Regions from separate parts of the Pseudomonas sp. JZ114 genome, predicted to be linked through region 2. Evidence: predicted binding sites of a transcription regulator. Region 2 holds the regulator's gene; each other region holds the start of a gene.
What was found. The regulator FliA, encoded in region 2, starts transcription of late flagellar genes. The targets are predictions, from matches to a motif close to CTAAAGTTTNNNNNNNNNNNGCCGNTAA.
Positions count from the first base shown of each region.

Region 1: a site for FliA is predicted at 1,335-1,362, ahead of JQR90_RS01365 (methyl-accepting chemotaxis protein). Genes of this name have one in related genera too.
Region 3: a site for FliA is predicted at 1,116-1,143, ahead of JQR90_RS19570 (methyl-accepting chemotaxis protein). Genes of this name have one in related genera too.
Region 4: a site for FliA is predicted at 1,841-1,868, ahead of motA (flagellar motor stator protein MotA). Genes of this name have one in related genera too.

Region 1 is NZ_CP069256.1:273,961-277,081, forward strand. It holds gene oxlT (oxalate/formate MFS antiporter) at 1-446, opposite strand, end outside; gene JQR90_RS01365 (methyl-accepting chemotaxis protein) at 1,426-3,121, shown strand, end outside.
Region 2 is NZ_CP069256.1:1,727,636-1,730,756, reverse strand. It holds gene JQR90_RS08115 (chemotaxis protein CheA) at 1-29, opposite strand, end outside; gene JQR90_RS08110 (protein phosphatase CheZ) at 56-841, opposite strand; gene JQR90_RS08105 (chemotaxis response regulator CheY) at 861-1,235, opposite strand; gene fliA (RNA polymerase sigma factor FliA) at 1,315-2,055, opposite strand; gene fleN (flagellar synthesis regulator FleN) at 2,052-2,879, opposite strand; gene flhF (flagellar biosynthesis protein FlhF) at 3,055-3,121, opposite strand, start outside.
Region 3 is NZ_CP069257.1:19,093-22,213, reverse strand. It holds gene JQR90_RS19580 (hypothetical protein) at 1-457, opposite strand, end outside; partial or broken gene JQR90_RS19575 (low affinity iron permease family protein) at 630-1,043, shown strand; gene JQR90_RS19570 (methyl-accepting chemotaxis protein) at 1,191-2,408, shown strand; gene JQR90_RS19565 (response regulator) at 2,433-2,807, shown strand; gene JQR90_RS19560 (STAS domain-containing protein) at 2,829-3,121, shown strand, end outside.
Region 4 is NZ_CP069256.1:601,403-604,523, reverse strand. It holds gene motB (flagellar motor protein MotB) at 1-922, opposite strand, end outside; gene motA (flagellar motor stator protein MotA) at 935-1,786, opposite strand; gene JQR90_RS02915 (HDOD domain-containing protein) at 1,901-3,121, shown strand, end outside.

The DNA of each region.
Region 1 (3,121 bases), 1.5 Mb from region 2:
GCACCGGCTGCCAGCCCCCGGTGATCAGGAAACCAGCGAACCATCAAGCCAACGATGCCCACATACACGATGCCGGTTCCCAAGCCCCCCATTAGGCCGTAGGTCAGGTAGATCATGGCGAGTGAATTGGCCTGACTTGCCAGAATCCAGGACAGCCCTGTGAGGGCACAACCAAAGGCGATCAGTTTGCGTAAGCCGAAACGGTCAATCAGAAAACCTTGTACTGGCGAGAAAAACGTTTGCAGGACGATCAGAATGGAAAAGGTAATCTGGATCTGAGCCAGTGAGACACCCAGCTTTTGGGTCAATGGCGCCGTAAACAATGTCCAGACATATTGCGGGCTTGAAATGGCCATCATGCAGACAACGCCTGCGGCCAGTTGAAACCAGCGAGTGCCCAGAGCGCTGCCTGGCGCGCGACTATCTACCAATATCTTCGTATTCATGGAAGTTTCCGAGGGCTATATAACGATATGAATACGAGAGCAATGGATATGCCAGCTTTATATATTCCTTATGTTTTAAGGTGTTGGCGTTAAAATATAAGGATATGTTCATCCATAAGTATAATTTGCTGCTCTAACTTGGTGCGCTTGGCACTTTTTTGAAGCTATTTAATATCTTTGTGAAATAAAAAAGCCCGCTTTAAGGGCGGGCTTTTTTATTCGAAATCAATGGGATGCAGTCTTAATAAATGTGTAAGGTAAATTTGCTCTGCTTCAAGATAAGTTAAGCATTGGTTTGAATAATATATTCAACTAAATATTTAATGCATACATATTAAATATCACAGGTTAGAACTTAACCCGATTATGCTTTTCGGGATAGCGCTAAAAAGCCAATGTATAGCGTGAAACGGACATCTTGCGGCTTGATGTTTTCCAGACGCATATAACCGCCCTGCCAATGGCGTTTTGCCCCGGCGTTCAATGGGCGAGCGCAGGTCACTGTCCGGGCGGGGCGTAGGCATTATGGGGACGCATGAAGACCCACATCGGCTACGGCATTGCTCACGATAAGGTGTCGACAGGGATTGGTTCTGATCTGCGTGGTCGACCAATGCCACTATCGGCTCGAACGGCAAGGGCAGTGGCAGAAAATGTCTGGGTGGGCCTTGCCATCAGTTACCGATGCGCAATCGGCTATACGGACAACAGTCCAAGAGAAGCCAAGAGAAACTCCACGATTGAAGACGGGGCGGACTATAGGCCTGGAAAGGACCTACTCAGCCGCTTGGCTGGCTAACATATGGGCTTGTTCAGGTTTTATTCAGAGTCCTGGGTACGCTGTTGGACAAGGGGTAGTGACGGGGCGACAAAATAATAGGCGGTAGTATCAAGCCGGATCCGGCTCAGCCGATAGCATCGTTATCGCAAAAACCATAGGGCGGTTTTTTGCCCACGAATGCTACCGGAGAGAAATCCAATGAATGCCCCCCAAGACTTCAACGCTGACGCCCAGGCGGCGGAGTTCAATTCACTCTGGTCAGCGATTGATCGCTCCCAAGCCGTCATCGAGTTTAACCTTGATGGCACCATCCTGCGCGCCAACCAGAATTTCCTCGACGCCTTGGGGTATCGGCTTGAGGAGATCGCCGGGCAGCATCACCGGATCTTCTGCGATGCCGAATACGCCAGTAGCATGTCCTATCGCCAGTTCTGGGAAAAGCTTGGCCGCGGCGAGTTCGATGCAGGGCAGTACAAGCGCCTGGGTAAGGGCGGCCGGGAGGTTTGGATTCAGGCGACCTACAACCCGATTTTCAATGCCGAAGGCAAACCGTACAAGGTGGTCAAGTTCGCGTCCGATGTGACCGAGGCTGTATTACGCAGCACCGACCACCAGGGCAAGGTCAATGCTATCGAACGCGCCCAGGCGGTTATCGAGTTCGATCTGACCGGCCATGTGCTGCGGGCCAACGATAATTTCCTGTCTGTGCTGGGCTATAGCCTGGAAGAGATCAAGGGCAAGCATCACCGCATGTTCTGTGACGAAGAACATGCCAACTCCACTGCGTACCATCTGCTTTGGGAAAAGCTTGGCCGTGGTAAGTTCGACACAGGGGTCTACAAGCGCATCAGCAAGGAAGGGCGTGAAATCTGGATTCAAGCGACCTATAACCCGATCCTGGACGCCGAGGGCAAGCCTTACAAAATCGTGAAGTTCGCTACTGATATCACGGCCTTGCAGATCAAGAGTGCCGAGTATGAAGGCAAGATTGCGGCCATTGATCGTAGCCAGGCGGTCATCGAGTTCGATCTGCTGGGCAACATTCTCCATGCCAACCAGAACTTCCTGTCGACCCTGGGCTATCGCCTGGAAGAGATCGTCGGCAAGCACCACCGCATGTTCTGTGAGGAGCATTACGTCACTTCAACCGCGTATCGGGACTTCTGGCAGCGTCTGGGGCAGGGGCAGTTCTTCAGCGACCGTTACATGCGCCTGGGCAAGTTCGGACAGAAGATCTGGATCCAGGCGACTTATAACCCGATCTTCAATGCCGACGGCCAGCCATACAAAGTTATCAAGTTTGCGACAGACATTACCCAGCAGGTGGAAATGGAGCAGTTGGTCAAGGCCAAGACGCAAGCCATGAGCAGCTCCGTACAAAACCTGACGCAATCGATCAACCACATTGCCCAAAGCACCGGGGAGGCAAATGGGCTGGCGCGCATGACGCAGGAAGAGGCCGCCCAAGGCGCCGAGACGCTCAAGCGCTCCGTTGAAGCTATGGCCGTTATTGCCAAGTCTGCTGAGGACATCCAGGACATCATTCAGGTCATCAGCGACATCGCCAGCCAGACGAACATGCTGGCCTTCAACGCAGCCATCGAGGCGGCGCGGGCGGGCGAGCATGGCCTGGGCTTTTCGGTCGTGGCGGACGAGGTGCGCAAGCTGGCCGAGAAATCGTCCCAGGCGACCAAGGAGATCAACAAGCTGATTCAGGAGTCCTCCAAGCGCATCACGGTGGGTAATGAAATCTCTCGAAGCGTAGGCGAAGCCTTCGAGCGTATCGCCAAGGGTGTAGTGCGTACCACGCGCTCCATCGATGCCATCAACGCCTCGACGGGCGACCAGCTGACGACGGCAGGTGAAGTGAACGAGCTGATTCGTGACCTCAATA
Region 2 (3,121 bases):
AGGATTTCTTCATCGGCGTCGAAGCTCATTCATGCACTCTCCAAAAAGGCCAGGTTTAGAAACCAAGGCTGGACAGAAGGTCATCTACGTCATCCTGGCTGGATACGACGTCTTCTCTTTTATCGGCATGAATCTGCGGACCTTCACCCTTCGAAGACTTTTCTTTTTGAATTTCTTCGATGGCCTTGACGTGGTCGTGGCTAATTCCTGCATAACGATCCACCTGACCGGCCATACGGACCAGCTTGACGAGATCGCGCTCGACTTGTGTAACAAGGTTCGTCACACGCTTGATGACTTGACCGGTAAGATCCTGATAGTCCTGCGCCAACAGGATATCGTTCAGCAACGAAGACAGCTTGTGGGCGTCCTCATCGCTGCGCCCCAGAAACGCACCGACGCGCTTGGCCAGCTCGCGGAACTCCTCGGCACTGAGCTCGCGCCGCATAAAGCGGCCCCACTCGGCGTGGAGGTCATGAGCGTCCTTACCAAATGATTCGATAAGCGGTGTGCTGGCATCGACCAAGTCCATGGTACGGTTGGCAGCACGCTCCGTCATTTCCACAACGTAGCTTAGGCGATCGGTGGCGTCTGCAATGTTTGTTACTTCATTGGCATAGGACGCCTGGGGATCGATCTGGAAGTTGACGATCGCGTTGTGCAACTCACGCGTCAGCTTGCCGATTTCCTGATACAGACCACGATCTCGCACCTGATTGAGCTCATTGATGAGCTGCACTGCCTGGCTGAAATTGCCATCTTCAAGGCTGGCAACCAGCTCTTGGGCATGCTTTTTCAGGGTCGATTCCAGGTCTTCGAATGATTTACTGCCAAGGTCCATAACATCCTCGAGATGGTTATCAGCCGTTGACCCGCTCAAAGATCTTGTCGATCTTTTCTTTGAGCACCTGGGCAGTAAACGGCTTCACAACGTAACCATTCACACCCGCTTGAGCTGCCTCGACAATTTGTTCGCGCTTGGCTTCGGCCGTTACCATCAGAACAGGCAGGTTCTTCAGGCGTGCATCGGCACGGACTTCCCGTAGCAGGTCGATACCGGTCATACCCGGCATGTTCCAGTCCGTTACCAGGAAGTCGAAGTTGCCGCTTTGCAGCATCGGCAACGCCGTCAAGCCGTCGTCGGCCTCGGTAGTATTGGTGAACCCCAGATCTCGCAGCAGATTCTTGATGATGCGTCTCATGGTGGAAAAATCGTCCACGATGAGAATTTTCATATCTTTGTCCAAGTCGACCTCCATCCTTACCCCAGACATGCCTTTTCAAAGGCATGCCATACATGCTTAGTGTTTTGCCTTAGCGCGAACGCCATTCAGCCAGACGAGCCCGCAGACGTGCTGCGCACTGACTGTGCAGTTGACAGACTCGGGATTCACTTACCCCAAGCACCTCTCCGATTTCCTTTAGGTTCAACTCCTCGTCGTAATACAGCGACAAGACGAGACGCTCACGCTCTGGAAGATTGGCAATGGCTTCCGCCAGGGCCTGCTTGAAACGATCATCTTCCAGTCCTCGACCTGGCTCGAAATCATGGGCTCCGCTCTCTTCGAGACCGTGCTCACCCTCTTCCATCAAGTCATCGAAGCTGAACAGGCGACTTCCCAATGTGTCATTGAGAATGCCGTAATATTCTTCAAGGCTTACACCAAGTTCGGCAGCAACTTCAGGATCTTTAGCGTCACGACCCGTTCTTGCTTCAACAGCACGAATCGCATCGGCCACCATACGGCTGTTACGATGCACCGAACGAGGTGCCCAATCACCTTTGCGAACCTCGTCCAGCATGGCTCCGCGGATACGGATACCGGCATAGGTTTCAAAGCTTGCACCTTTGCCGGCATCGTACTTCTTGGAGGCCTCGAGCAGGCCGATCATGCCGGCCTGCATGAGATCTTCCACCTGTACATTGGCAGGCAGACGCGCCAACAGGTGATAGGCAATGCGCTTGACCAGCGGCGCATACTGATTGATCAGTTGCTCCTGCTGTGAATGGGTCTGAGATTTACTGTACATACGGAGACCGCTGGACGCTGTCATACATTTGGCCCTACAGTGGGTTGCACCAATCGTTCGACGAAAAACTCCAAGTGACCGCGTGGGTTGGCCGGCAAGGGCCAAGCATCCACCTTCTGGGCAATAGCCCGGAAAGCCAGAGCGGCTTTGGAGCGCGGGTATGCTTCGTATACGGACCGCTGCTTCTGGACGGCTTTCCGTACACATTCATCAAAAGGAACCGCACCCACATACTGCAGAGCCACATCCAAGAAACGGTCAGTTACCTTGGTCAGCTTAGCAAAGAGATTGCGACCTTCCTGGGGCGTCAATGCCATATTCGCCAGTACGCGAAACCGCGTGATTCCATGATCGCGGTTGAACATCTTGATAAGCGCATAAGCGTCCGTGATCGAAGTAGGCTCATCACAGACCACCAGAAGTACCTCCTGGGCAGCCCGTACAAAGCTCACGACCGAATCACCGATGCCGGCAGCCGTATCGACAACAAGCACATCGATATCGTTGCTGATGTCACTGAATGCCTGGATCAGACCGGCATGTTGAAGAGACGACAACTGCACCATGGCTTGCGCACCGGAAGCGGCCGGAACGACCCGGATACCGCCAGGGCCTTGCAAAATCACGTCGCGAAGATCACATTTGCCTTCGATCACATCGGCGAGCGTCTGCTTCGGAGTCAAACCGAGCAAAACGTCGACGTTTGCCAAGCCCAAGTCGGCATCGAGCAACATGACACGTCGGCCCAGTTCAGCCAACGCCAGCGAAAGGTTTACCGAAACGTTGGTTTTCCCAACACCTCCCTTGCCGCCTGTCACTGCAATTACCTGTACGGGATGCATACCCATTGCTGTACACCTATGAAAAACCAGCCAGCCCGTAGAGGGCACTTATGGTGTAGCCAGATCGTTATGCTAACGAGCCAGCTGGCACTAAACCTGAAGCGTGTACTGCTTTCTGACACTACGACGCCTGTAAACCTTCTGTTGCAAAAACCTTACCCAACTTGCAAAAAACTGTAACTTAACCGACGCGCTTGGCCGGCTTTTGATAAAGCTCGGCAAACATATCCGCCATGGTTTCCTCTGCT
Region 3 (3,121 bases), on a different replicon from region 2:
GAGACAGACCAACCCCCTGTGCCCGAAGACTCAGGTGCGTCTGGACCCAGCCTCGATCATCAGCCAGGTAGGTAAGGCGCATCCCTGAACCGTAGCTGCGGGATTCGACTGGCTCGGGTTGCAGGCTGTCGACACTGAATGAGTCCAACAGACTGCCGTCGAGCAGGATGGTCGCTTTTCCATCTGCTCCAGCCTTGGCCTTGATGGTGACCGGCATGGATGCACCATTACGTGCAAAGCGCTCGTAGACAATGATCAGTTCGCCATCAGGACTCTGGATTTCGGTATGACTTAGTGGACCCTTGGAGAACAGACCAAGCAACGTCAGGATGACAATGGCGCACAGCATGTGCCAGCCTATACGCTCGATCATCCAGATCCGTTTCTGTACGCAAAGGTCTTCTTGGATCGGATACTGGCGGCTGGAAAATTCGTTCTTATCGTCTGGCGTTGACATATTTACGTCCCTGACCTGTTGTTACGGTTGAAAGCCGGGACACTCATTAGTTCTGCGCGTACACGCCGTGCCTCGCCTCATCCCCCTATCGCAGCACACCGCATACGGCGGCCAGAAACCAAGCCCTTAAGCATTACGTCTGCAACATCAGGTAATACCTTAAGGGTGCACCATGACATTCAATGAACTTTCGGCAAAACTCTCAAATTAGGCAGGCCAAGCCCGCACGTTTCAGCTGGCTGTCACAGGCATCATTCTCTGGGCTGTCTTTCATTACAACGATACGTGGCAGCTGATCATCAACACCTCCATGACCATCATTACGTTTCTCATGGTGTTTCTGATCCAGAACACACAGAACCATGACAACGTTGCCCTGCACATCAAGCTCGACGAATTCTTGCGCGTTACCCAAGGCGCACAGGATCGCCTGCTCCACTTGGAAAATCTCGACGTCAATGAACGCAAAGCGCTGCACAAGAAGTATAAGGGAATAGGAAAGAGACCAGTGCGCTCAAGCGTCGGGACCTGGAGGCCGAAGAAAAGATTGAGCACGCCTAAAAAAAGTGAAACCAATCACAGTTAGAAAAACCCAACCTCAGTAATGGCACTAAACCATCACCTCATTATTGACATGTAAATAAATCCTATAACCGCCATTAAGTTTCAAGCGTAGAAAACGATAACCCCTCCAATGCGGTTCTCTGCGCAATCGACTTAATGGTGGTGCTTGATGCCTTCCTCTGATGTTTCTCTCGATCATTCCATTTCTGGAGCTTCCAACCACGCCTCAATGACAGGTACCGTCTGGATTCCGCTTGCGCTGTGTGGCGTAGCTGGCGGAGCCGGAATTGTCTGGGCAGGAAACGCTTCCTCGTTGAGCTGGGTGCTGGCAGCTGCGCTACTGATTGCAGCCGGGCTTTTGGCTGTCTGGGGCCAGGCGCGCCAGCAGCAGGTGCTGAAAGCACTTTCCGCCTCACAAAGCGAGGCACGCGGCATGACCGGCAAAAAGGCCCAAGAAGGTGCTGTGGACGGGATCTGTATTGAAGTGCTCCCGGTGTGGGCACAGCAGATCGAAACAGCGCGTAGTCACACGGAAGAAGCCGTTACCCAACTGACCCATCGCTTTGCTGAGCTGGCAGGCCGTATTCAAATGTCAGTCGAAGGGTCCCATGATGGCAGTGCTCAGGCGCTTGTTGCGCTCCTGTCCTCCAGCCAGAACGAACTCAACGGCATCATTACCGGCCTGCGTGAAGCCTTGTCAAGCAAGGCAGTGCTCCAGCGTGAAATCACGCAACTGCATGAATTTACCGGCCAGCTTCAGGCCATGGCCAAGGATGTTGCCGATGTTGCCAAGCAGACGAACCTGTTGGCCTTGAACGCGGCTATCGAAGCTGCACGTGCAGGCGAGGCAGGCCGTGGATTTGCGGTAGTCGCCGATGAAGTTCGCAGCTTGTCGACTCTGTCAGGCAACACCGGACAAAAGATCAGCGAAACGGTGGAGACCGTTAATGCCGCCATTCGCCGCACCCTGGAGGCGTCCGAGCAGTACGCCCGTCAGGATGCTGAAACCCTGGCGAACTCCGGAAACGTCATCGAAAACGTCATCACCCAGTTCAATGCCAGCGCCAGTCATCTGGTGCAGCAGAGCAACACCTTGCGCGAGCAAAGCGAAGCCGTGGGCGCTGAAATCTCGGACGTCCTGGTAGCCCTGCAATTCCAGGATCGCGTCAGCCAGATGCTGAGCCATATCCGCAATGATTTGAACAAGCTGGAACAGCGCCTGCTTGACCGCCGTACTCAGGCCGCGCAGGGCGAGGCGTTGAAGCCGATCGACACCAAAGCCTGGCTTGATGAGCTGGCCAAGACCTATACCACAGCGGAGCAGCTGGCTGTCCATCACGGCAAAACGCCGGCCTCAGCCGCTTCGTCCGATATCACCTTCTTCTAAGCCACACTTCTGTTCGAGACCATTATGAGCACGAAAAAAACCGTTCTTATCGTTGATGACTCCATTTCGATCCGCCAAGTGGTCGGCATGACACTCAAGGGCGCCGGCTACGACGTGATCGAGGGCTGTGATGGCAAGGACGCATTGGGCAAGTTAGACGGCCGCAAGATCCACCTGATCATCAGCGACGTGAACATGCCCAATATGGACGGCATTGCGTTTGTTACAGCAGCCAAGAAGCTGCCAGCCTACAAGTTCACGCCGGTCATCATGCTGACCACCGAGTCGGGTGCCGACAAGAAATCAGCCGGTCAGGCCGCAGGCGCCAAAGCCTGGATGGTCAAGCCCTTCCAGCCCGCTCAGATGCTGGCGGCTGTTTCCAAACTGATTCTGCCGTAACCCTGCTACGAGATCGTCACCATGACCGAAGCCGCTATTGAACTGCATCACCGTGTGGCCCTGGATGGCCCGTTGACTATTTATACAGCAGCTGAGAGCAAGGCCAAGGTGCTCGATCCGCTCAAGGCCAGCGCACAGGTCGAATTTGATCTGGCAGGAGTAGATGAATTCGATTCGGCTGGCCTGCAGCTGCTCATCCTTGCAAAACAGGAAGCAGCCAGGCGTGGCTGCTCGCTTAGCCTGTGCAATCACAGCCCTGCGGTTGTGGAGCTGCTTGAGCTAAGCGGGCTAGTCAGCTTTTTTGGCGACCCTCT
Region 4 (3,121 bases), 1.1 Mb from region 2:
CGGCTTGGCCGCCATTGTCACCCTCGATGGCCTTCTGAGCCTTCTTGGTCAGAACAACAATGTCGATACGACGGTTGACCGGGTCGAGCGGGTCCTTGCGATCGAACAGTGCCGACGAGGCATACCCTACTACACGGGCCACCTGGTTCTCTGGGTAACTACCTGCCACCAGCGCTCGACGGGCCGCATTGGCACGAGCAGCCGACAATTCCCAGTTGCCGTAGTACCCCTTCCCTACGAACGGCTTGGCATCGGTGTGACCGCTGATGCTGATCTTGTTCGGAACTTCCCTGATCGTATCCGCCATGGCCAGCAGGATATTCTCGAAGTACATCTTCAGCTCAGCACTGCCCGAGTCGAACATCGGCCGATTTTCCGCATCGACGATCTGGATACGCAGGCCGTCCTGAGTGATCTCGAGCAGGATCTGATCCTTGAAACGCTGCAGATCCGGGTTATCGTTGATCTTGTTCTGCAATTCCTGCAGGAGCAGTTGCAGGCGCTCCTTGTCGATCTTCTCCGCGATGTTCTCGGCCTGCTGAGCATCAATGCCGCCCGCATCAGCCGGACTCGGCTTGGTAGTCTGGTCGATCTGTTCCTCATCAGTGCTATCAGGTGAATCCGGCGTCTTGGGGTCATTTTCCATCGTCGGGTTCAGCGTCTGATTGGGAGACGGTGTTGGCGTACCGCCAAGGTCGATCACATAAGGACTTCCGCTTTCCGTAAACCCGATCGGGTCCTGAAAGTAGCCTGAAATGGCGATCCGCTGCTCGGGAGTGGTCGAAATCAACAGCCACATCACCAGGAAGAACGCCATCAGGGCTGTCATGAAGTCGGCGAAGGCAATCTTCCAGGCGCCGCCATGGTGCCCGCCTTCAACTTTCTTGACGCGCTTTATGATAATGGGCTGGTTGTTATCCATGACGGCTTAACCTCACGCGCCGCGCATTGCTTGCTCAAGCTCGATGAAGCTTGGGCGATGGGCGGGATACAGGACTTTACGACCGAACTCGACAGCCACGGTTGGCGGCATGCCCGATGCGGAAGCAACCAGGGTGGCCTTGATGGACTCGAGAACGTTCAGTTCTTCCTTGGCGTCATGCTCGAGCGAGGCAGCCAAGGGTGCAAAGAAGCCGTAGGACGCCAGAATACCCAGGAAAGTACCTACCAGGGCAGTACCTACGCTCGCACCAATCTTGATGGTGTCCCCTTCGGCCAACAGGCCCATGGTAATTACGATACCCAGTACCGCTGCCACAATACCCATGGCTGGCATACCGTCGGCGATCTTGGCTACGGCATGAGAGGGGTGCTCAAGGTCAGCCTTGGTGCTGTTCAGCTCCATGTCGAATAACCCTTCCAATTCGTGCGGAGCCATATTGCCAGACGACATCAGACGCAGATAATCAGTGATGAAGGCTGTCATCCGTGCATCTTTGAGGATGGCTGGGTATTTGCTGAAGATTGGGCTTTCGTTAGGCTCTTCAATATCGCCCTCGATGGACATCATGCCCTCACGACGGCTCTTGTTGAGGATTTCGTAGAGTAGCTTGAGCACGTCCAGGTAGTACGCATGAGTGAAGCGATGACCAAACATGGACAAAGACTTCTTAAACACGATCTTGAAGGTGCTGCCCGAGTTGGCCTGTAAAAAGGCACCCAACGAAGCGCCACCAATCGTCAGCACTTCGTAAGGATGCACGAGAGCCATGATACTGCCGCCCGATAGCACGAAGCCTGCGAGTATGCTACCGATGACAACGATAATGCCGATGATCTTGACCATGATTTTCAAACACTTCTAGTTAAACAAGGGCCCACAAAGAGGCTGCTGATTTAGTTATCGGATAATCTGCGCCAGACTGTAGGTATTTCTGTAAGCCATTCATGCGAGCTCTCTATGTCCATTACTACCGCTCGTCCAAATACGCTCGACGCCTGGCTGAAAAGGCTGGAAAGCGTACGTTTATCCGTACCCCAGGAAGTCAAGGAAGATGTCCGCAGGGCTCTGGCCAATGGCAACAAGACCGTTCCTGAAATTGCCGAGGTGGCGCTTCAGTCACCGATCCTGTCGCTGGTGCTGCTAAGGGAGTCCAATCGAAGCCAGCTTGGCCGGGAGAATCCTGCGGTTTCGCTGGAAGTAGCCTTGAGCCGGCTCGGGCTGGGTCCTACTGAGTACCTGTTATCGGCACTTCCGTCGGAAGCTAAAGAGAAATACTCGCCAGCCCTTTCGCAGCTCTTGTTGATCAGCGAACACGCCATGGCGCAGGCCAATGGCCTCTTCGGCAATACCCTGGCTCGCCTGCGCCAGGAGGTTCGTCTCTCTACGCTTCTGTTCCTGGCGCCCGTGTGGCCACTGGCTCAGGCTTATCCAGAACTCTGGGAAGAATGGGAGCAGCGGGTACTGGGCAACAACGAGCCGGCCATCACGGTCGAGCAGGAGCTGCTTGGCGTACCCCTTCTGGACCTGTGCCTGACCCTAGCCGAGCGCTGGAGCCTGCCCGCCTGGGTTGTAGACGGATATCGCCTGCTGGTGAAGGACCGTCGCCGCCTGGTCAAGGCGCTGCACATTGCCCACAACGATGCCCATCCTCTTCAGCAGCAACAGCGCCTGGATGAGGACTTGCCGCTACGTCGGTGGCTCACCCAGCCCGGCAACACAATTCTGTTGGCGAATGGCCTGGCCGTGGCCGCCCACCAGAGCTGGAGCAACCCGCACATCCTCCGCTGGCAACGGCTGGTCGGCCTCTATATGCATGAGTCACTGGATCATATTCAGCAGGTCACCCATCAGGCCGCCGCGCAGCATGCTCGCCAACAGTTCATTCCAGGCCTTTGGCATCCGGCCGAAGCCCTGATCTGGCCCTGGGATGCAAGACGCCTGCACTCAAACAGGAAGGCCGCGCCTGACACCCAATCAGCCGCGGCCAATAACCAAACGCCAGGCGATGGGCTGGACGCATGGCGCCGATATTGTGCCGAACTGGTAAAGACGCCCAGTTCCTTTAGCAACGGCATCCAGCTGACGGCTTGCGCCAGGGATGCCTTGGCGGCAACCGGCCTGCCACGCCTGCTCCTGTTGACACCCGATGCGGACCAAACAGTGCTCATGGCCCAAGGC